DNA from 3 places in the Methylobacterium sp. J-092 genome. Region 3 is predicted to be linked to each of the others. Evidence: predicted binding sites of a transcription regulator. Region 3 holds the regulator's gene; each other region holds the start of a gene.
The links. The regulator LexA, encoded in region 3, represses DNA repair genes until DNA is damaged. The targets are predictions, from matches to a motif close to TGTTCNNNNTGTGTTCNG.
Positions count from the first base shown of each region.

Region 1: the regulator LexA is predicted to act here: its motif matches at 3,592-3,609, upstream of recA (recombinase RecA).
Region 2: the regulator LexA is predicted to act here: its motif matches at 4,536-4,553, upstream of MKK60_RS06595 (LexA family protein).

Region 1 is NZ_JAKSXU010000112.1:25,637-32,564, reverse strand. Features, by position in the region: partial or broken gene fusA (elongation factor G) at 1-62, opposite strand, end outside; gene rpsG (30S ribosomal protein S7) at 94-564, opposite strand; gene rpsL (30S ribosomal protein S12) at 705-1,076, opposite strand; gene MKK60_RS13100 (hypothetical protein) at 1,897-2,298, shown strand; gene recA (recombinase RecA) at 2,436-3,530, opposite strand; gene cckA (cell cycle histidine kinase CckA) at 3,667-6,357, opposite strand; gene flhB (flagellar biosynthesis protein FlhB) at 6,484-6,928, opposite strand, start outside.
Region 2 is NZ_JAKSXU010000067.1:94,559-101,486, forward strand. Features, by position in the region: gene MKK60_RS06575 (hypothetical protein) at 127-327, shown strand; gene MKK60_RS06580 (DUF3987 domain-containing protein) at 672-2,084, opposite strand; gene MKK60_RS06590 (Y-family DNA polymerase) at 2,798-4,087, opposite strand; gene MKK60_RS06595 (LexA family protein) at 4,084-4,512, opposite strand; gene MKK60_RS06600 (alpha/beta hydrolase family protein) at 4,888-5,961, shown strand; gene MKK60_RS06605 (dienelactone hydrolase family protein) at 6,077-6,493, opposite strand; partial or broken gene MKK60_RS06610 (dihydrodipicolinate synthase family protein) at 6,389-6,833, opposite strand.
Region 3 is NZ_JAKSXU010000186.1:697-7,624, reverse strand. Features, by position in the region: gene MKK60_RS22090 (NAD(P)-dependent oxidoreductase) at 272-1,210, shown strand; gene lexA (transcriptional repressor LexA) at 1,381-2,121, shown strand; partial or broken gene MKK60_RS22080 (ComEC/Rec2 family competence protein) at 2,115-3,602, opposite strand; gene mcrC (5-methylcytosine-specific restriction endonuclease system specificity protein McrC) at 3,752-4,846, opposite strand; gene MKK60_RS22070 (AAA family ATPase) at 4,849-6,928, opposite strand, start outside.

The sequences.
Region 1 (6,928 bases), on a different contig from region 3:
GCATCAATGTGGGCCATGATGCCGAAGTTGCGGTAGTCCTCGATCGCGTGGGTGCGGGGCATCGGGATCTCTCCGAAAGGGGCGTCGGGCCGCTTACCAGCGGTAGTGCGAGAAGGCGCGGTTGGCTTCCGCCATCCGGTGCGTGTCTTCCCGCTTCTTGACGGCGTTGCCGCGATTGTTCGCGGCATCGAGGAACTCGGCCGAGAGGCGCTCGACCATGGTGCGGTCGTTGCGGCCGCGGGCGGCCTGGATCAGCCACCGGATCGCCAGTGCCTGCCGGCGCTCGGTGCGGACCTCGACGGGGACCTGGTAGGTCGCGCCGCCGACGCGCCGGGAGCGCACCTCGATCATCGGGGCGACGTTCTCGAGGGCCGCGCGGAACACCTCGATCGGGTTGGCGCGGGCGCGGTTCTCGACGATCTCGAAAGCGCCGTACACGATCCGCTCGGCGACGGACTTCTTGCCCTCGTACATGATCGAATTCATGAACTTGGTGAGGACGATATCCCCGTACTTCGGATCGGGGATGATCTCACGCTTCTCGGCGGAATGGCGACGGGACATTGCGGAACTTCCGAGGGATAAGGATCTAAGCACCTCGCGCAGGCCGCCTTGAGCCACTCCTGAAGAGCGCCGGCGACATCCTTACGAGGCAGTGGAATGCCGTGTCGGCCGCCCGGGCAAAACGTCCGGACGGGAAGATCTTACTTCGGGCGCTTGGCGCCGTACTTGGAGCGGCGCTGCTTGCGGTTCTTGACGCCCTGCGTGTCGAGCACGCCGCGGAGGATGTGGTAGCGCACGCCCGGAAGGTCCTTCACGCGGCCGCCGCGGATCATCACCACCGAGTGCTCCTGAAGGTTGTGGCCTTCACCCGGGATGTAGCCGATCACCTCGAAGCCGTTGGTGAGGCGGACCTTGGCGACCTTGCGGAGCGCCGAGTTCGGCTTCTTCGGGGTCGTCGTGTAGACGCGGGTGCAGACGCCGCGCTTCTGCGGGCAGGCGTTGAGCGCCGGCACCTTGTTGCGGCTCCGCTGGATCTTCCGCGGCTGCGCGATCAGCTGGTTGATCGTCGGCATCCTGTGCCCTCTTCCTCCGGATCGCGACGAAGCGCGATCCCGTGCGACGTAACGTGGCTCCCTGCGGAGCCGCCCACGAACCTCCCGAAGGAGATCCGCAAAACGAATATGCGCCAGGGGTCGGTGAGGACCCTTGGCGCGCTGTCGGCAGAGGAGCACCCCTGTTAAGGCAGGCGCGCTCGTACCTACTGATCTGACGAGAACGTCAGGCGATGTGAGCCTTCGACGGTGGATCGGCGCGTCGTCGACGAACGGATGAGCGTGATGCTCAGCCTCGTCAGCAGCCCCCGGGCCGTTCGAAGTGGCGCGCTTCTAGCCTCCATCGCCCGAGGGGTCAATGGTTTCCGGCCGATTATCTCGCATCCGACGAGAGGTTAAGGTTTTGTGCGGGACGGTTGCCCGAAGCGATCCGCCTCCGGGTCTCCGTGCCGGGTGACGCGCCCGGCGAGCGTGCGAATGTCGTGGTCTGCGTACCGCGAGGCCGCGGCTCGTGCCGTCGGGCCCGTGCAGACCGGTCGGGGCGTTACCTTGGCGGCGGCTATTCCAGCCGGCGCTCGGGCGGGTGGCGATCACCTCCGCGCCCATCCGGACGCGTTCCCTGATCACTTCGGCCTCCCATCGCCCGCGCGAGGCCGGCACTTGCTCGTCGGGTGGGCGGCCTCGTCAGCGCGGCGCACCGTGCCGGATCGGGGCAGGTCGGGCACGGCCCGCTTCGACAGCGCTCACGGAAGATTAAAGCGATTCGTCGAATTGTCCGCTTCGTCGGGACGGCGCGATGCGCACCCGACCATGCGATGTGGCGACGGTCAGGGTGATGCGTATGGGTAGCGTTTCGAGTGCGGCCGAGAACGTCGTCCCCTTCCGGCGGATCGCCGCCGCGGGCCGGCCTCTGCCGTACGAGGGCGGCGTCCGCGAGGGGCAGGCCCGGCGCCGGTCCGAGCAGCGCGCGCTGATGGATGCGGTCTATGCCACGGGGACGCTCACGGTGGCGGCGGGCGACCGCGAGACCAAGCTGATCGCGTCCCGGCTGCAGGTCTACGGCTTCCTCACCGTCGAGGAGGTCGAGCCGGAAGGCTCGCTGCGCCGCCTGCGTCCCTCGGAGGCGATCCGCGCCCGGGCCGAGCGGCCGTGGCGCCTGTCGAAGCCGGCCTATGCCGGGCTCTCCGTGAGCATCCCGACGATCGACGACTTCCTGTTCGAGCCGGCCGGCTTTTCGGCGTGAGCCTTCGCGACGTCTGAGCCGAGGCGTCGGCCCGTCCGGCATTCCCCATTCGGGGCTTCATAACGAAGAAGCGCGCCGCCCTCCCGGGCCGGCGCGCTTCTTCGTTTCGGTGTGCCGCTTCGGAGGGGCGGTACGGACTACGCCTCGCCCTCGTCGAGCTCGTCCTCGGTCGGCTTGGCGTTCTCCAAGATCTTCTCGGCGACGAGCCCCGAATTCTGCCGGATCGACGTCTCGATCTTGCCCGCGATCTCGGGGTTGTCGCGCAGGAAGCCCTTGGAGTTCTCGCGGCCCTGGCCGAGCCGCTGGCTGTTGTAGGAGAACCAGGCGCCGGACTTCTCGACGATGCCGGCCTTGACGCCGAGATCGATCAGCTCGCCGACCTTCGACACGCCCTCGCCGAACATGATGTCGAACTCGACCTGCTTGAACGGCGGCGCGACCTTGTTCTTCACGACCTTGACGCGGACCTGGTTGCCGATCGCCTCGTCGCGGTCCTTGAGGGTCGAGATGCGGCGGATGTCGAGACGGACCGAGGCGTAGAACTTCAGCGCGTTGCCGCCCGTGGTCGTCTCCGGGCTGCCGTACATCACGCCGATCTTCATCCGGATCTGGTTGATGAAGATCACCATGCACTTCGAGCGCGAGATCGAGCCGGTGAGCTTGCGCAGCGCCTGGCTCATCAGGCGGGCCTGGAGGCCGGGCTGGCTGTCGCCCATCTCGCCCTCGATCTCGGCGCGCGGCGTCAGCGCCGCCACCGAATCGACCACCAGCACGTCGATCGCGCCGGAGCGCACCAGCGTATCGGTGATCTCGAGCGCCTGCTCGCCGGTGTCGGGCTGCGAGATCAGCAGGTCGTCGAGCTGGACGCCGAGCTTGCGCGCGTAGACCGGGTCGAGGGCGTGCTCGGCGTCGACGAAGGCGCAGACGCCGCCCTTCTTCTGGGCCTCGGCGATGGTGTGGAGCGCGAGCGTGGTCTTGCCCGACGATTCCGGCCCGTAGATCTCGATGACGCGGCCGCGCGGCAGGCCGCCGACGCCGAGCGCGATGTCGAGGCCGAGCGACCCGGTGGAGACGGTCTCGACCTCCGCCACCTTGTCGTTCTTGCCGAGCCGCATGATCGAGCCCTTGCCGAAGGCCCGCTCGATCTGGGACAGCGCGGCGTCGATCGCCTTCGCCTTGTCCTTGTCCACCATGCCGGGGGTTTCCACCACTTTCAGTGCGGCCTGAGCCATCGTGCGGCATCCTTATGCAGGGGTTGGGCGCGCATCTCAATGCGCTGGAACCTGCATTTGATGTACCCGTTTTGTTCTCATCGAGCAAGGGCGGAATCGGCTCGCCAAGGAGCCTTTTCCGCGCCTGCCCGCCGCCTCACGGCTCGGCCATCGTCGCCTTCACCGTCTCGACGAGCTGCTTCAGGCTGAAGGGCTTGGGCAGGAAGTTGAAGGTCTCGCCTTCCGGCAGGTTCTTGCGGAAGGCGTCCTCGGCATAGCCGGAGACGAAGATCACCTTGAGCTCCGGCAGGTGCTTGCGGATCTCGCGCAGCAGGGTCGGGCCGTCCATCTCCGGCATCACCACGTCCGAGACGACGAGGTCGATCTGGTGGCCGCCCTCGCGCACGATGTGCAGCGCGTCGATGCCGGAGGCGGCCTCGAGCACGGTGTAGCCGCGGGCCGACAGCGCGCGGCTGTTGACGGCGCGGACCGGATCCTCGTCCTCCACGAGCAGGATCACCCCCTGCCCGGTATGATCGGCCGAGGGTTTTCGCGGGGGCGTTTTCGGAGCCGGCGGCGCGGGCGGATCGCCGACGAGGACGAAGCTTTCGCCCGGCGCCTGCGCTGCGGTGGCGGGAGCGGACGCGTCGGCCGTCGGGCTCGGCAGCGCCGGCGTCGGCTCGGGCAGCGCTGCCGGCTCGTGGCGCGGCAGGTAGATCCGGAAGCTCGTGCCCTCACCCACGGTCGACTGCACGTCGATGGTGCCGCCCGACTGCTTGACGATGCCGAACACCGTCGAGAGGCCGAGGCCGGTCCCCTTGCCGATCTCCTTGGTGGTGAAGAACGGCTCGAAGATTTTCTCCATCAGGTCGGCCGGGATGCCCTCGCCGGTGTCGAGCACCTCGATCAGCACGTGGTCGCCGGCCGGCGCGCCGCCGCGCCCGTCGGGCTTCGCCGCGGCGCCCGGGTCGAGCACGTTGGCGGTGCGGATCAGCAGGCGGCCGCCGCCGGGCATCGCGTCGCGGGCGTTGACCGCCAGGTTCACGATCACCTGCTCGAACTGGTTCACGTCGGCCTTCACCGGCCAGATGTCGCGCCCGTGCTTGAGGTCGAGCCCGACCCGCTCGCCGAGCAGGCGCTTCAGCAGCAGCGTCAGCTCCGAGAGCGCCTCCCCGACGTTCATCACCTCCGGGCGCAGCGTCTGGCGGCGGGAGAACGCCAGGAGCTGGCGCACGAGGCCCGCCGCCCGGTTGGCGTTCTGCTTGATCTGCATGATGTCCTGGAAGGCCGGATCGGTCGGCTTGTGGCTCGCGAGCAGCAGGTCCGAGTAGCCGATGATCGCCTGGAGGACGTTGTTGAAGTCGTGCGCGATGCCGCCGGCGAGCTGGCCGACGGTGTCCATCTTCTGGGTCTGGGCGATCTGCTGCTCGAGCTGGCGCTGGGCCGTGGTGTCGAGGGCGTAGAGGATCAGCGGCTCGCGATCGGCCTCCTCCGGCTCCTGGCCCGGAGCGCCCTCCCCGCCGGCGGGGCTGAGCCAGACCCGCGCCGAGCGGTTGGCATTGCCCATCAGCATCACCTCGATCGGCTCGATCTCGGAGAGCCCGCTCGCCGCCTTGGCGAGCGCTGCATCGAGGGCCGGGCGGTCGCGCTCGACCACCGATTCGGCGACGTTCGGCTCCTCGGCGCCGGCGGCCGAATCGGCCACCGCGTGCCGCGGCAGGGTGCCGAACAGGCGCGCGAACGAGGCGTTCGCCCGCGCGATCCGGCCGGAGCGGTCCAGCGTCGCGATCGCGATCGGCGAGTTGTTGAGGAAGCGCGCGAGCCGCACCTCGGCGGCGCGCTGCGGCTCGTCGCTCTCGGCCCCGGCCGAGCGGTTGATGACGAAGGTCCGCGACGCGCCGGGCTTGCCGTCCTTGCCGAAGGCGACGCGGTGATACAGCCGCGCCGGCATCGGGTGGCCGTTGCGGCGGCGCAGGTCGAGGTCGAACCGGTCGGTGCGGACCTCGCCGGGGAGCCCGGCATTCTGGATCAGCGCGTCGGCGGCGGGCGCGATCTCGGAGAGGTGCGGGCCGCCGGGGCCGACGACCGCGAGGTCGTAGCCGAGCCAGGCCGCCAGCGTCGCGTTCATGTAGACGATCGCCCCGGTCGGATCGATCGAGAGGAAGCCGGCGGGCGCGTGGTCGAGGTAGTCGATCGCGTGCTGGAGTTCCTGGAAGACATTCTCCTGGCGCTCGCGCTCGGCGGTGATGTCGCTGACCGTCCACAGCGAGGCGGCCCGTCCCGGCCGCGGAAGCGGGCGGACCTGGATGCGGTACCAGGCGAAGTCGCGCCCCCTGGCGCTCGCCGCCGGCGGCGGCGACATCCGCACCTCCTCGGCGTGGCTGCGCCCGTCGCGGGCGCCCTGGGACAGGCGGTAGATCGCCTCCGACACCTCCGGCGAGCCGACGAAGATCCGCTCGACCGGGCGCAGCGTCGAGAAGCTGTCGCCGCCCGCGACGTGGAGATAGGCCTCGTTGGCGTAGATCAGCCGGCCGCCCTCCTCGACCACGACGGTCGCCTCGGGGGCGGCGTCGACGATCGCCTTGGTGATGTCGTCGCGCCCGCCCTGCCCGCTGAGCTGGATCGCGCCGATCGCCATCGCGAACAGGAAGAACACGCCGGCCATGGCCAGCAGCGCCAGCAGCCAGATGATCAGCGACTGCGCCTGCTCGTTGGCCACGAACGACAGGCCGATCGCCGCCCCGACCAGCAGCCCGGCGAGGACGAGCAGCAATCCGACCCGCCCGGGCCGTTCCGACCGGTCGATCGAGCCCGAAACCGCGGGCGTGGGTCCACTCAGATCCGCCATCGGGCCTTGAATCCAGAAACGAAGGACCGGTTATGCCTTCACGCCGCCGATCGGCAAGGGCTGTCTTCCGGTCGGTCGCGGCGAAGCCTGACGGAGGAAGGTGGACAAACCGTGCGTACGGACCCGTCAGGCGGCCCGGCGGCGCAGGCGCATCACGAAGCCGATCACCTCGGCGACCGCCTTGTAGTGCTCGGCCGGGATCGCCTCGTCGATGTCCACGGTGGCGTGCAGCGCGCGGGCGAGCGGCGGGTTCTCCAGCACCGGCACGTCGTGCGCCTTGGCCAGCTCGCGGATGCGGAAGGCCAGGGAGTCGACGCCCTTGGCGACGCAGACCGGCGCGCCCATGCCGGCCTCGTAGCGCAGGGCCACCGCGTAGTGGGTCGGGTTGGTGATGATCACCGTGGCGGTCGGCACGGCGGCCATCATCCGCTTCTTCACCCGCTGCATCCGGATCTGCTTCATCCGGCCCTTCACCTCGGGGTTGCCGTCCGATTCCTTCATCTCCTGCTTCATCTCCTCCTTGGACATGCGCAGGCGCTGGCGCCAGCGGTAGCGCTGGTACAGGGCGTCG
Region 2 (6,928 bases), on a different contig from region 3:
CAAGGAGATGCGTGCCGAGGACTACAGGATTGGCACCTGCCTCCACCGAGGACGGACGCCTGCTGCGAGCCTCCCGGCCCAGCGGGCGTTCTCACGTCCGGACATCGCCGCGGTGGGAGCATGACCATGCTGGATGCCTCCGCCTTCGATGAGCGCTGCGCTCGCCTTACCGCCATCCGGGCAGGCTGGTACGGGGATGCCCCGGCCGTGTCGCCGCACGGGCGCCGTATCTACAAGGATCGCACCGTCGAGCACCTGACCGCCCACAACGAGAACCGCCAGCCGCGGGCCTACCTACGCGCCATCCTCCGGGACTGGCGGACCTAGCATGCACGCTGGCCGAGTGGGACGTCGAGCACAGTGGCGCCCTGCGTCAGTGCCTCGTGGCTGCAGGTCTCGCTGTGCGGGAACAGGCAGACGACGGGCGCGAATGGGCGGATTATCTCGTCAGGGCAACCACGATGTCGGCCGCGCACTCTGCCCTGACCAAGCTCGACAAAATCGTGTCCAGCAGCGCCAGGGTACCCGTGGCGCATTGGAGGCGGCCTCGCCTACGTCTGAGCGTGTGCATCGCCAGGGAGCGGTGGCATCCTCCCCCGAGAAGCCCGCCATGTTCCCCGAAACCTTGCACCTTCTCGCCGCCCTGATCGAGTAGATGTCTGAGGTCAGACTTAGTCCTCAACTAGATCACGCAGAGTGATTTCTTTCGTTGTCATATCAACGGTTACACAACGACGATCTTCAAGCTCTTTTAGAGCACGCGCTAATTTATCCTTGCTCCTCATAGATGAGTGCGTGCGCTGAAGTACGTAGCGAACCTGGAAAGCTGAAGACCCAGTTTCCTCAAGATGCTTTTGATACTGATTTTTAAGCCAAATCAGCAACCTTTCTGCGTCAGAGATCGCTTCATCGACTGAATTTGGAGCTTGTGCGTTCTTCATTTCATTAAGGTAATATCTATATAGTTCAATAGAATTATTTAGCGTTTCGTTCCCAATATTGACAGCATTTGGGTCGGAATATATTTCCAATACGCCTGCAAGTCGACAAATATGTTCGGCGGTATTCTGGGTAAAGCTTCTTATTGCTGCGAAATACTCGCCTGGCTTCGAATGAGCCTCAACGTCTTCTACAAACTCAAGCAGCTGCATTCTTTCCTTACCTCCCAATTTCAGCACTCGCGGAGAGAGTTCGTTATATTTTTCCGCGGGCGGCGACTCGATTTGTGTGAGAAGAGAAATACAGCGGTCGCTGAAGTCTTCAATTCCAATAGGCTTGAGATCCGTCGCATCTACAAAGGTGTCGTATTCGACATTCCAGTTCGGACAAGAAACTAGAGATTTAGACAGGAAGCTTCTCGAGCTGATTTTATCAAATCTGAGCACGTCTGGGGCTAACTCGTTGTCAACATAGAGACTTAGAGCGACCCTTCGGCCGCGAATAATCTTTAGGGCTGATCCATGAGTCAGCGTGAACGTTTCGCCGGACCATATTTTATCAAAATAATTATCTAGATCAAACTTTATATTATTGGCTTTACGTCCGCTTCGACCTAAAAATTGTGTCAGATCTTCACTAGAATACAAGATTGAGCCGGATAAATCAGAGAGGTTTTTGACAACTTGCTCGAAACTTAAGCCTGACAACATATGTAAGCATCCGAGAGAAATTTTATCGGCGTCGCGAGCGCCTGAAGTTCGGTCATCACCGCTTTTTCGACGTAAATGATCGACCAACATTCTCTGCTGATCTTGTTCGTATCCTTTAATATCAGAAAATAAAATTCTATCGATGAACTTCTTCTTCGGCCAGGACTCAATAGCTGTTACCAGGCATAACGATAACGGGCATTCTTGCATAAACGGTGTTTGAACGCTCGCAATACCCTGCGTCACAAGTGACAAAATACTGAGCAAGCACTGAGCAACTACCTCGATTGGCGCCTGCACAATCTCAGCCGTTGACTTGGCAAGATTTGCCAGTGGACCGAGAGCTTCGATTGGGTAGCTAGAAACAAAAATAGTGTCTTCGTTATTTGTATCTTGCAGTTCACGACCGGTTGGTTTGGTTTCGGAAGCGCTCATTGTGTCCTAATCCTCAAATATTTCTTAGTTTTACGGCCACTCGCTCAGCAGACAGGCAATCGCGACGGTTCGCCGGCCGTTCAGATCGGACGCGACCACTTCGTCGCAAATTGCCATACTCCATGTCAGAAATCAACGGTTTCATTTGCTACGCTGCTACATTGCGACGGAAAGTGGCCGGCCGATCGGGCTGCTATCGTACGAGTTGCCACGTGGATTGAAGCGATTGGATCTAATTGGATGCTGAAACAGGAAGCAGGACGGCAAGCTCATTCCGTCGCAATGTAGCAAAGTTGCAGCCGTGATGAAAAAACTCAGGCGCTTGTGAAGAGCTTCCGATGCAGTCGCTGGTGGTGCGCACCGCCCAGCTGGACGCAGGTCGCATCGCGCTCGGCGAGACCCATATATTCGTTGGGCGGGGCTACGTGGTCACCGTTCTTCACAGCGCATCGGTCTCGTACGCTCCTAGCCGGGATAAGACCGAATCTGAGCCCCAGGCCGCTACGTCGAACAGATCCATAATGCTGACGCGGGGGCGGCCCGCAGCCGTCGGCCCCTGGACGTTTCGATGGCCATGTCTTGCTCCTCGGCAGCAAGTGGGCCGAGGGCGCCAGTCGTTGAAATGTGGAACCAGCGCTATCGGCCGAGTGGGACCAAAGCTAGGTACCCCTCCGGGCCAGGAAAGGCAGCACGGCTCGCCTCGGTCGGCACCGTCATGCCGCAGCCACTACGGGCAACTCATCGACCCGTGTGGTGTATCGTGGCGACCGCATCTCAAACTTTGTCGACCACGAACGCTTTGGGGCGAACCCGGCGGCCCCCGGCACGACGGCACCCCGTCCGAAGCGTCGGTTGCAGGCGTCGAGGGCTTCCATGAGGGCCACCCCCATCTCGCGGTCGAGTTGACCCAGGCCGGGCATGGCGCGTTGCGAGGTAGCCAGCGGCATCAGGTCGGTTGTGACCACCCCGGCCTTGGAATAGCGGTACCCGTCACGCCAGGTCTTCCGGACGCCGTGGGTGGCGGCCTTGACTAGCGCGAGGGTGTCGTTGGTCGCCTCGGGAAGCGTGACGACGGTGGAGATCGATCTCTGCGGCCGGTCGCGGTCATGCTCCGAGGTGTGGAAGAAGACCGTGACGTGGTTGGTCGCCAACCCCTCCCGCCGAAGCTTCTCGCCGAGTCTGGAGGCATGGGTGGCGACGGCCTGCTCCATCGTGCCGCGATCCTCGACGCGCTCGGAGAACGACCGGGTTACGGCGCATCCCTTCCGCGTCGGGGCAACGGTCTCCAAGTCGAGGCAGGCCGTCCCGCGGAGCTCGTGCACGAGGCGTTCGCCCACCACCGTCAGAGCTTTGCGGGCGATCCTCGGGTCAAGGTCGCGTACGTCGGCGACGCTCTCGCACCCGAGCGCCTCCAGCCGGCGGGCCGAGGCCGCCCCGACGCCCCAGATTTCCTCTGGCGCGACTCGCACCATCCAGTGGTCATACTGGACCGGGTCGGTCAGGTCGCAGACTCCTTCGAGCTCGGGCGCCTTCTTGGCGATGTGGTTGGCGAGCTTGGCCAGCGTCTTCGTCGTCCCGATGCCGACGCAGGTGGGGATGCCCGTCCAGGCCCGCACGGTCGCCCGCATGTCCCGGCACAGGGACGCCCGGTCCCGCTCCCGCACGTCCGAGATGTCGAGGAAGCTCTCGTCGATGGAATAGATCTCGATGCGCGGCGAGAAATCCCTATAGATCGCGTTCACACGGGCGGACATATCACCGTAGAGGGCATAGTTCGACGAGTAGACCTTCACGCCCTGCTGGCGGCACATGTCGCGGATCTTGAACCAGGGCTCACCCATCTTGATGCCGAGCGCCTTGGCCTCGGTGGTCCGGGCAATCGCGCAGCCGTCGTTGTTGGACAGCACGATCACGGGAAGGCGCGCAAGGCGGGCATCGAAGACCCGCTCGCACGAGCAGTAGAAGCTGTTGCCGTCGGACAGGGCGTAGGCCCGGGCGCTCATTCGCAGCGGCGCCGGGCGCACACGGAACCGGAGACGACGCCCCAGACCTCGACCAGGGCGTCGGGCGCCAGGCTGAACTCGGGGAAGCGCGGGTTGGCGAAGTGCAGGGTGACCCGGGGTCCCTGTCGTTTCCAGACCTTGAAGGAGCGCTCCCCGTCAATGTCGACCACCACGACGTCGCCGGTACGCGGGGTCAGGGACCGGTCGACCACCGCGAGGTCGCCGTCGTGCAGGTGGGCGAGCAGCATGCTGTCGCCGGCGACCCGGACCAGGAAGGTGGCAGGGCGATTGACGATGAGCAGGCGCTGGAGGTCAATCTCCTCCTCGATGAAGTCATCGGCCGGGCTCGGGAAGCCGGCCCGGACGGGTCTTGCGAGAAGCGGCACCGGCATGGGGTAGCCGATGACGATTTCGATGACCTGCATGTGATCCTCCGCGAATCCACGTTACGAACAAACCATGAACGGATTCGACGCGTTCCGTCCAGCGGTCACGCTTGATGGCGGACGCACATTTCGTTGCGGACCTCTTTCCCGGATGGGCGATTGCGAACGCTACGGGGGGACGACGAAGCGGTCTCGCCGCTTGCGACAGGTCCGCCCGGCCCGGAAGGTCGGTTTCCGCCGGCGGTTCGGGTCCCGGGCCGCCAGCGGGGAGGCATGACCACGGGCACGGTGACGGGCCTCGTCAAGGCTCGTCACCGTGCGACGGGACACATCTGATCGGGCCCAGCGGCGTCAAACCGAAGCCATAAGGTTTCGGTCTGTTCGATTTGCCAGCCGGGCTCCCGCGAGACATTCATGACCATCCATGACGATGCTCCGTCCCGGCCGGGCGTCTCCTCGGGGGCGGGCCCGGTCGGCCTCGACCGCCGCCGCTTCGGGGCCATGGTGCTGGCGGCGGGCGCCGGAAGCCTGTTCTCGCGCCGGTCGGCCCTGGCGCTGTCGGCCTCTGAGGAGGCCCGGTTCATCGACTTCGAATGGATCGACGCTTCCCGAAACCGCGCGGTGCCGGCCAGGCTCTACTGGCCGGCGTCGTCCACCAGGAAGGGCCCGATCCCCCTGATCGTCTTCTCCCACGGGCTCGGCGGCTCGCGGAAGGGCTACAGCTACCTCGGCGAGGGGTGGTCCGCGGCCGGGACGGCCAGCCTGCACATCCAGCACGTCGGCAGCGACGAGACGCTGTGGCAGGGCAACCCGCTCCTGCTGCTTGACCGGCTGGACAGCGCTGCCGACGAGCGCGAGGCCATCGAGCGGACGCACGACGTGCGCTTCGGGCTCGACCGCCTGCTCGACCGGGGCGGCCCCTTCCACGACACCATCGACCGCAAGCGCATCGTCGCGGCCGGACATTCCTTCGGGGCGAACACAACCCTGATCCTCACGGGCGCCCAGGTCGTCCGGGACGGGAAGCTCCTCGGGTACCGGGACCCGCGCTTCACCGCGAGTATCGTCATCTCGGCACCGCCCTTCTACGGGGAGACCGACCTCGCGGCGGTGCTCGCCTCGGTCGACGTCCCAACACTCCACGTGACGACGACCGAGGACACGATCCGCATCCCGGGTCGCTACTCGCCCGCCCAGGACCGCATCGACGTCTACGCGGCGATCCCCACCCCCCGGAAGGCTTTGGTCGTGTTCGAGGGCGGTTCGCACAGCGTCTTCACCGACCGAACCCTCCGGAACGGCGGCCCGCTGAACCCCCTGGTCAAGCGGGCAACTGCGGAGGTGGGCCTCGCCTTCCTCGACCTCGTCTACCGGTCCGATCCCGTGCCCCTTGAGGACTGGAGCGCGACCTGGAAGCCGATCCTGGCGGCGGCGCCGGCACCGTTCCAGGTCACCCCGAGGCGGATAAGCGGAAGGCGCCCCGCGTAAGCGCCGTATCCTCTACACGGCAGGCTGAGGCTCGCAGCCCTACCAAGGGGTCGAAGCCCATACCCGCTTTGAGGGATGCGGCAGGAGCCAGCCCTCGGCGAACGCTCATCTGCGATCACGCCTCTCCGTGCAGGGTCCGGCGGAAGAGCGCGAGCATGTCGTCCCAGCCACGCTCGGCGGCGGCGGGATCGTGGACGGGGAAGTCCGGCATCATCCAACCGTGTGCGGCCGGATAGGTGCGCGTTTCGTACCGCACGCCGGCCTGCGTCAGCGATGCCTCCAACCGCTCGGCCATCGCCGGCGGATAGCTGCCGTCGTCCGTGGCCGCGGCGACGTAGACCTCCGCCTTGATCCTCGGCGCGAGGAGGTGGGGGCTCGTTGGCGCGTCGGTCGCGAGATTGCCGCCGTGGTAGCTCGCCGCCGCCGCGAACCGGACTGAACCGGAAATGCGTGGTGCCCGGATTGTCGTAGATGCAGAGCGGTAGGCCACTCTCCCGCGCAACTGTGACGAAGTGCTCGAACACCTCATCATCGGTAAGCGGAGTGTAGGACACGGACGCGAGCAGCCCGGCGACGGCACCGGCAGCCTGCGCGTCCTGTGCCAGCCGCACAGCCTCATCCGTTCGCAGTGCCCCAACCCCAACGACGATCGGTACGGCTCCCGCCTCTTCAAGGGTGCCGTCCAGTGCGCGACGGCGTTCCGTACGCGAGAGGAAGAGATACGTCCCCGTACTGCCGAGGAGGCCAATCGAGTTGACCCCTGCCGCGCAGAGCGGGGCGACGAGCTTGCGCAGGGCAGGCACATCTACTCGACCCTCAGCGTCGCCTGGAGTGATGGGGAAGGCGGAAAGCCCGCTTAGGAACGTGGACATCCTCCTGCTTACCGCCTCCTGGCATCGCCTTGAAACTGGGGAAACGTATGAGAAGCAGCTTCCGACTGTAGGTCCGCACCGGGTGGGGAACGGAC
Region 3 (6,928 bases):
TCGCCGGCTCGGCCGTCGGCGTCGGTCACGCAATGTCGGGAGGCGCTGTCGCTGGTCGCACCTCATGCCCGGGACCTTACGCCGGGCGGCATTGCGAAGCGGTTAATCGCGCTGCGATCGGCGCACCCACTCGGATAGGCGGCGCGGCCGCCTTTACCGACGCGCTCGGCTGCGTGATGACGATGCCCCCAGCTGCGACGTCGCCCGGACGCCGCGGCAGAGCGGGCAGCCCGCCGGCACCGGCCCGGCCGCGGAGAAGGATCGCCGCCCCATGCGCAAGGTCGTCATCAGCGAGTTCATGGACGAGGCCGCGATCGCGGCGGAGCTCGCGGGGTTCGAGACGCTCTACGATCCGACCCTGGTCGACCGGCCGGACGCCCTGCGCGCGGCGCTCGCGGGCGCGTCCGGGCTGATCGTCCGCAACCGCACGCAGGTGCGCGCGGGCCTGCTCGCGGCGGCATCCGACCTCAGGGTGGTGGGCCGCCTCGGCGTCGGGCTCGACAACATCGATCTGGCCGCCTGCGCCGCCCGCGGGATCGCGGTCCATCCCGCGACCGGCGCCAACGACGGCGCGGTGGCCGAGTACGTGATCGGCACCGCGTTGCTGCTGCTGCGCGGCGCCTACGGCGCGAGCGCGCAGGTCGCCGCGGGCGCGTGGCCGCGCAACGCGCTGATGGGACGCGAGATCGCCGGCAAGCGCCTCGGCCTCGTCGGCTTCGGCGCGATCGCCCGCCAGACCGCCCGCCGTGCGGCGGCCCTCGACATGACCGTCGCCGCCTTCGACCCGCACCTTGCGCCCGACGACGCCGCGTGGCGCCCGGCGCACGGCGCGGTGGCGAGCCTGACCCTTGACGCGCTGGTCGCAACGAGCGACGTGCTCTCGCTGCACGTGCCGCTGACCGAGGCGACGCGCGACATGATCGGGCCGGCGGCGATCGCCCGGATGCGGCCGGGCGCGATCCTGATCAACGCCGCCCGCGGGGGCGTCGTGGACGAGGCCGCCGTCGCCGCGGCGCTTCGGTCCGGGCACCTCGGCGGGGCGGCGCTCGACGTGTTCGCCCAGGAGCCCGTGGACGCCGCGGGCGGCGCGGCGCTGATCGACGTGCCGAACCTCATCCTGACCCCGCACATCGCCGGCGTGACGCGGGAATCGAACGTGCGCGTCTCGGCGGTCACCGCCCGCGCCGTGCGCCGCAGCCTCGAGGGCTGAGCCCCGCAGCACAGCGATCGAAAAGGGCTCGGCGCGCGACGAAATTCGATGCAACGGTCGGATCGGCCGATGAGAACCCTTGCGGAACACTTGACGAACGTTTAACGTGTTCGTGTTTTGTTTCTGCGGCTCCACCTTCGTGTGGCCGCGCATTCCTGCGAGCCGCGCCGATGCTGACCCGTAAACAGCTGGATCTCCTGCGATTCATCGACGAGCGGATGCGCGAGGACGGGGTTCCGCCGTCGTTCGACGAGATGAAGGACGCCCTCGATCTCAAGTCGAAATCCGGCATCCACCGGCTGATCACCGCCCTAGAGGAGCGCGGCTTCCTGCGCCGGCTTCCGAATCGGGCTCGGGCGATCGAGGTGCTGCGCATGCCCGACGGCGCCGGCCGCTCCAGCGCGCCCGCCCCGGTGCCGGCAGCTCCCGCCGCGCCGCGCCGGTTCACCCCGAGCGTGGTCGAGGGCGGGCGCTCGAAGGCCGTGCCGCCGCGTCCTTCCACGACGCAGATGGTCGACGACAGCGGGCGCGCGGTGTCGATCCCGGTGATGGGCCGGATCGCGGCCGGCACGCCGATCTCGGCGATCCAGAACCAGAGCCACGCGATCACCATGTCGCCGGACTTCCTGGCCGGCGGCGAGCACTACGCCCTGGAGGTCCGCGGCGACTCGATGGTCGAGGCGGGCATCCTCGACGGCGACCTCGTGGTCATCCGCAAGCAGGACACCGCCAACACCGGCGACATCATCGTGGCGCTGATCGACGACGAGGAGGCGACGCTGAAGCGGCTGCGCCGTCGCGGCTCCTCGATCGCGCTCGAAGCCGCGAACCCGGCCTACGAGACCCGCGTGCTCGGGCCGGATCGGGTGCAGATCCAGGGCCGCCTGGTCAGCCTCGTGCGCCGTTACTGAAGGGTCTCGCCCGGCATCTCCGGGTTCGGGCCGTCCGCGGCCGGATCGTCGGGTGCCGGGTCGGCGTCCTCCGCCCGGGGGGGCGGTACGGCCATGCCCTGGAACGGGACGTCCTTCGGCTTGGGCTCGGCCGCGGGCGACGATCCGCCCGCTGCCGCGTCATCCGTTCCCTGGGGCGGGGGACGGACCATCGCGGGGCGCCACGGCAGCGTCCGTCCCGGCTCATGCGTGTCGGCCAGAATGAAGCCATTCGGCTCGACGCGGATCGCCACGGCGCCGTGGCTGGCGAGGTAGGCGCGATCGATGACGAGGGCGGCGGCGCAGCCGGGCGGTGCGGCGAGCGCCGTGATCAGCACCGAGGCCTTGGCGCAATCCTGCGCGAAGCCGCGGCGATCCTTCAGAAGCGCCACCGCGCGCCCGTCGGCCAACCGAAGCGTGCATCCGATCCGGTCGCAAACGGAACCGCCCGTCGCCTGCGCGCCCGGCCTGCCGTCGCCGTCGGCCTTCAGCCACTGCTCCAGCACGAAGTTCGACGGCCGCCCGAGGGCGACGAGGCTGCCGTCGGCGCGGCGCACCGCCGCTCCGCTGCCCTGGCGGTCGACGTAGATGTCGTAGCGGGCCGGCATCGTCGCCAGGCCGAGCCCGAGCAGCGCCGGCGGCAGGGCGAGCCAGCGCAGGCGCGAGACCGGGAGCGTCGCGAGCAGCAGCCCCGCGGCGAGGCACCCGAGCGCGGCGGTGCCGAAGGCCGGGACCACGACGTTGGCGCGCCCGAGCCCCTGGATCCAGCCGGAGATGGTCAGCATGCCGCGCACCGCCAGTCCCATCAGCCACCAGACCGGCTGGTCGAGGGCGAACGGGTAGGCGACGATGCCCAGCACCGCCGCCGGCATCACCGCGAGCGAGACCAGCGGTAGGGTGAGCGCGTTGCCGATCAGCCCGAAGGGTTGGACGGTCTGGAAGTGGTAGGTGGCGAAGGGCGCGGTCGCGACCTGCGCCACGAGCGTCGTGCCGAGGGTGCCGACCACCGTCGTCAGCGACAGCGCGATCAGCCGGCCGATCCGCCCGGCCCCGTCGCGGCGGAACATCCCTCCATCGATCAGGCGGGCGCAGGCGATGAGGCCGGCCACCGCCCCGAACGACATCTGGAAGCTCGGGCCGAGCAAGCCTTCCGGCTCGTGCGAGAGCGCGATGAGCGCGGCGAGAGCGAGGTTGCGCATGCTGAGCGCCGGGCGATCGACCAGGATCGCCCCGAGCATGATCAGGGTCATCACGAGGGAACGCTCGGCCGCGATGTCCCAGCCGGAGAAGACGCAGTAGGCGGTGACCCCGACCATCGCCAGCGCCGCGGCGATCTTCTTGATCGGCCAGGCCAGCGCCAGGAACGGCACCAGGGCGAGGCCGGCGCGGACGAGCCAGAACACGACCCCGGCGGCCAGCACCATGTGGAGCCCTGAGATCGAGACCCTGTTGGGAAGGTTGGCCTGCAATCTCGCTGGATCAGTGGGTGACTCGGGTACGAGCGCCAGCGGGGCTAAAACGGCAGTACGGTATGAAGCTCAGCCGTACGCCCGGCTTGGAAAGCCATGGCTCTCGTTCGATATGCGGCGTATCCCACCCCACCGCTGCATGGTTATGCACCCGCAATTTCGAGCAGCCTGGAGCGAACGTCTGCGCCTGGGCGAGCGAGATCCACCGTCGCGAATCGGACGTGATGCCCTTGTATGGTCACGCCCTCGTCGATGTGGCGGTCTAGGGACGGGTGGAGCAGCACCCCCCCGGCGACGTCTGCCCGCGCATCGCCCCTCCCAGCCTGGGACCGGAGGTAGGCGTACATCTGGTACAGGTGCGCACTTTTGAAAGACTCGCCCCCGTAGGGACGGGCCGTAAGGATACCCGTGAACTTGGTGTCGATCACCGTCCGGCGCTCCTTGTGGTCCAGCACGACGTCGGCTTGCATGCCGGGCAAAAGCGCGGTCAACCCGGGTGTCGGCGTGGCCGTGTCCCAGCCGAGACCCAGTTGCACACGCACGCGCTGCGAGCCGCCGAGCTCGTGCCGATAGAAGCCCGCGACGGCCTTCTCGAAGATCCTGCGGAGCAACCGCTCGTCGCGATCAAGGCGCGTCAGGTGGACGTCGCCCGCCGTCTCCGCGGGGATCAAAAGGTCGAGCGCCATCGTCGAGACCGCTACCATCAAGTGGTCCTCGGTCTCGTGCCGCGCGACTTGGTCGGTGGAGGTCTCCGCGCGGGTTGGGCGCATGCCACTCACGCCCTGCACAGCAAGAGTGCGCGCGAGACCCCCGCAGCGCCGGGACAGGTCCGGCTTCGCGACGACGGTCGCCATGCGTTCGAGGGCGGCCCGCACCAACCTATTGCGCGGCGTGTTGTTCGTCAGTTCCTCGAAGCGGCAGGCGACGAGCCCGCGTCGGAGCAACGAGCCGCTCTCCGTCTTCAACCAATCGATCCGGCCGCGCACCCTCGGTAGCTCTGCTCCGGTCATCCGGTAGCCGCGCGAGAGGCTGCGTCGCAGGCGCCGCTCGACCACGGTCGCGAGCAGGATCGCCAGAAGCTCGGGCAACTCGGTCTCCTCGTCGACGTCCCCCTCCGCTCGGTCCAGGAAGCCGGCAAGGTCTGCGGCATAGACCAGCAGCATCCAGAGGTTACGGACGGGAATGCCGCCGTGGCTGCGCCACGTCGTGCCTCCGTCAACAGTCGGGGCGACGCCCACCCTCAAACCTGCAGTCGGAGCGCGGCGGTCCGCTCGCGCGCCTTCGTCGCATCGTCAAACCAGTATTCCGCGAGCAGCGGCGCGACCTCGGTGTCGATGGTCTCGGAGTACCATCGCCGCCATCCTTCCTCCGACATGGCGTCGTCGCCGACCGGGGTCACGAAACTGTGGCCGACCTGGAACTGGGGGCCGAGCGCCCGGTCCTCGGCGATGACGGCGTTGAGCGCATCCATGCGCGTCCCGATCTCGGAGACCAACGCCGGCGGGACCCCATGGTCGACGCACCACGCCCGCCATGGCGGACCGAGCTCCGGCATCAGCGTGAGGAAGGCGAAGCGTCGGCGCAAAGCGAGGTCGACCAAGGCCAGCGAGCGGTCGGCCAGATTCATGGTCCCGACAATGTACAGGTTCTCGGGCACGTACACGCGCTCGTCGAGAGACCTAGGGTAGGCGAGGCGGAGCGCCTCCTCGGGGCCGCGCTTCGTAGCTTCGACCAGGGTCAACAGCTCCCCGAGGATCTGCGCTGGGTTCCCGCGATTGACCTCCTCGATCACGAGGACGAAGGGCCGTCCCGGCTCGGCAGCCGCCGCCTGCACCGCCTCCAGGAAGGCACCGTCGGCGAGCCGCAAGCCGCCTCGCCCGTCCGGGCGCCATCCGCGCACGAAATCCTCGTACGACAGCGACGGCTGGAACTGTAGGGCGAGTAGCCGCTCAGTGTCCTTGGCGCCGATCAGCGCGTAACCCAGCCGCTTCGCGAGCCAGGTCTTGCCCGTTCCTGGCGGTCCCTGGAGGATGAGGTTCTTCTTGCGTCGCAGGAGCTCCACGGCGGCCTCGACGCGGTCCTTCCCGAGGAAGCAGCCCTCGTCGACGATGGACTGTGCGTCGTAGGGCGGTGCAAGCGTCGCCGGCCCTTCCGGGATGGCGACCGCCCCCTCGCTGGTAACCGCGTCGACCTCGACGTCCTGCTCGGGGGCGAGCTGCCACAGCCGCTCGAAGTCCGGCGGCAGCGCTGCGGCGTAGTCCTCGCCGTCGTCCGTCAGGATCAGTCGGCCGCCCCCCGTCGAATTATCGAGCTGGACTAGGCCGACCAACCTCGCCCAGGAGACGATATGCGAGCCGGGGAGCGTGGTCTTCCACGTCGGGACGAGGTCCTGCAGGCGCTTGGCGGCCTCGCTGTGCCGCAGCGCGCCTGGCTCGCGGCCGACCATGAGCAGAAGGTGCCCCATCCCGAAGACCCGTCCCACCAGGGGTGCCTGTAGCACTTGGACGGGGTCGCTCGCGATGAGAAGCTCCTGGCCGCGCTCGGTCGGACGATAGCTGCCACCCTCAAGCCGGATCAGGCCGAGGCCGCCCATGGCTTGGGAGATCATGTTGGGTGCTGAGCTGGCGTTGAGTTGGGATGCCTCGGCGAGGATGACGTCGATCAGGTCCTCGCGGGCAATGCCCTGCTCGGCCTCGCGCACCATCGCGACGAGCAGGCTGACGTTGTCCTTCACCGCCGCCAGCGCCCTGCGTTGCGCGTTGGCCGGGAGGAGGGAGAGGGCCGGGAGGTCGTTGGCCTCCCGCAGTGGCGACGGTAGCGTCACGGCACCATCGTCCGCACGCTCCACCTTGGTCTGCCACAGGAACCAGCAGAAGATCGACTGGTCCACGGTCTCCTCGATTGTCTTGGCCGTGCCGACCGCCTCGCGCACCCGCTCCCGCAGGCCCGCATGTTGGGCGACGTAGCCCCCCGGCAGGCGCAGGGCCCCCAGCGCACGTTGGACCCCGAATACACGTCCCGCGTCCATCAAGCAGGTCATGTCGTAAGGGAACATGGCGGCGAGCAGCCGCACCAACCGGGCCTTGGGCCTACGCTTGGCGTAGCGGGGACGGACCCAGGTCAGCACATCATCGAAGAGCGCCTGCAGGCGCTTTCCGCGATCCTCAACCCCAAGACCCTCCAGCGAGCCGCGCGCGTCGAATAAGAGGTCCGCCAGCTGCGTGTCCGGGTAGGCGCCGACGACCGTGACGGCTTGGCCCGGCCCGATGCCGGAGACGTCAGAGGCGTCCCAGAGCATCTTCTGGAACTCCGGCGCCTGC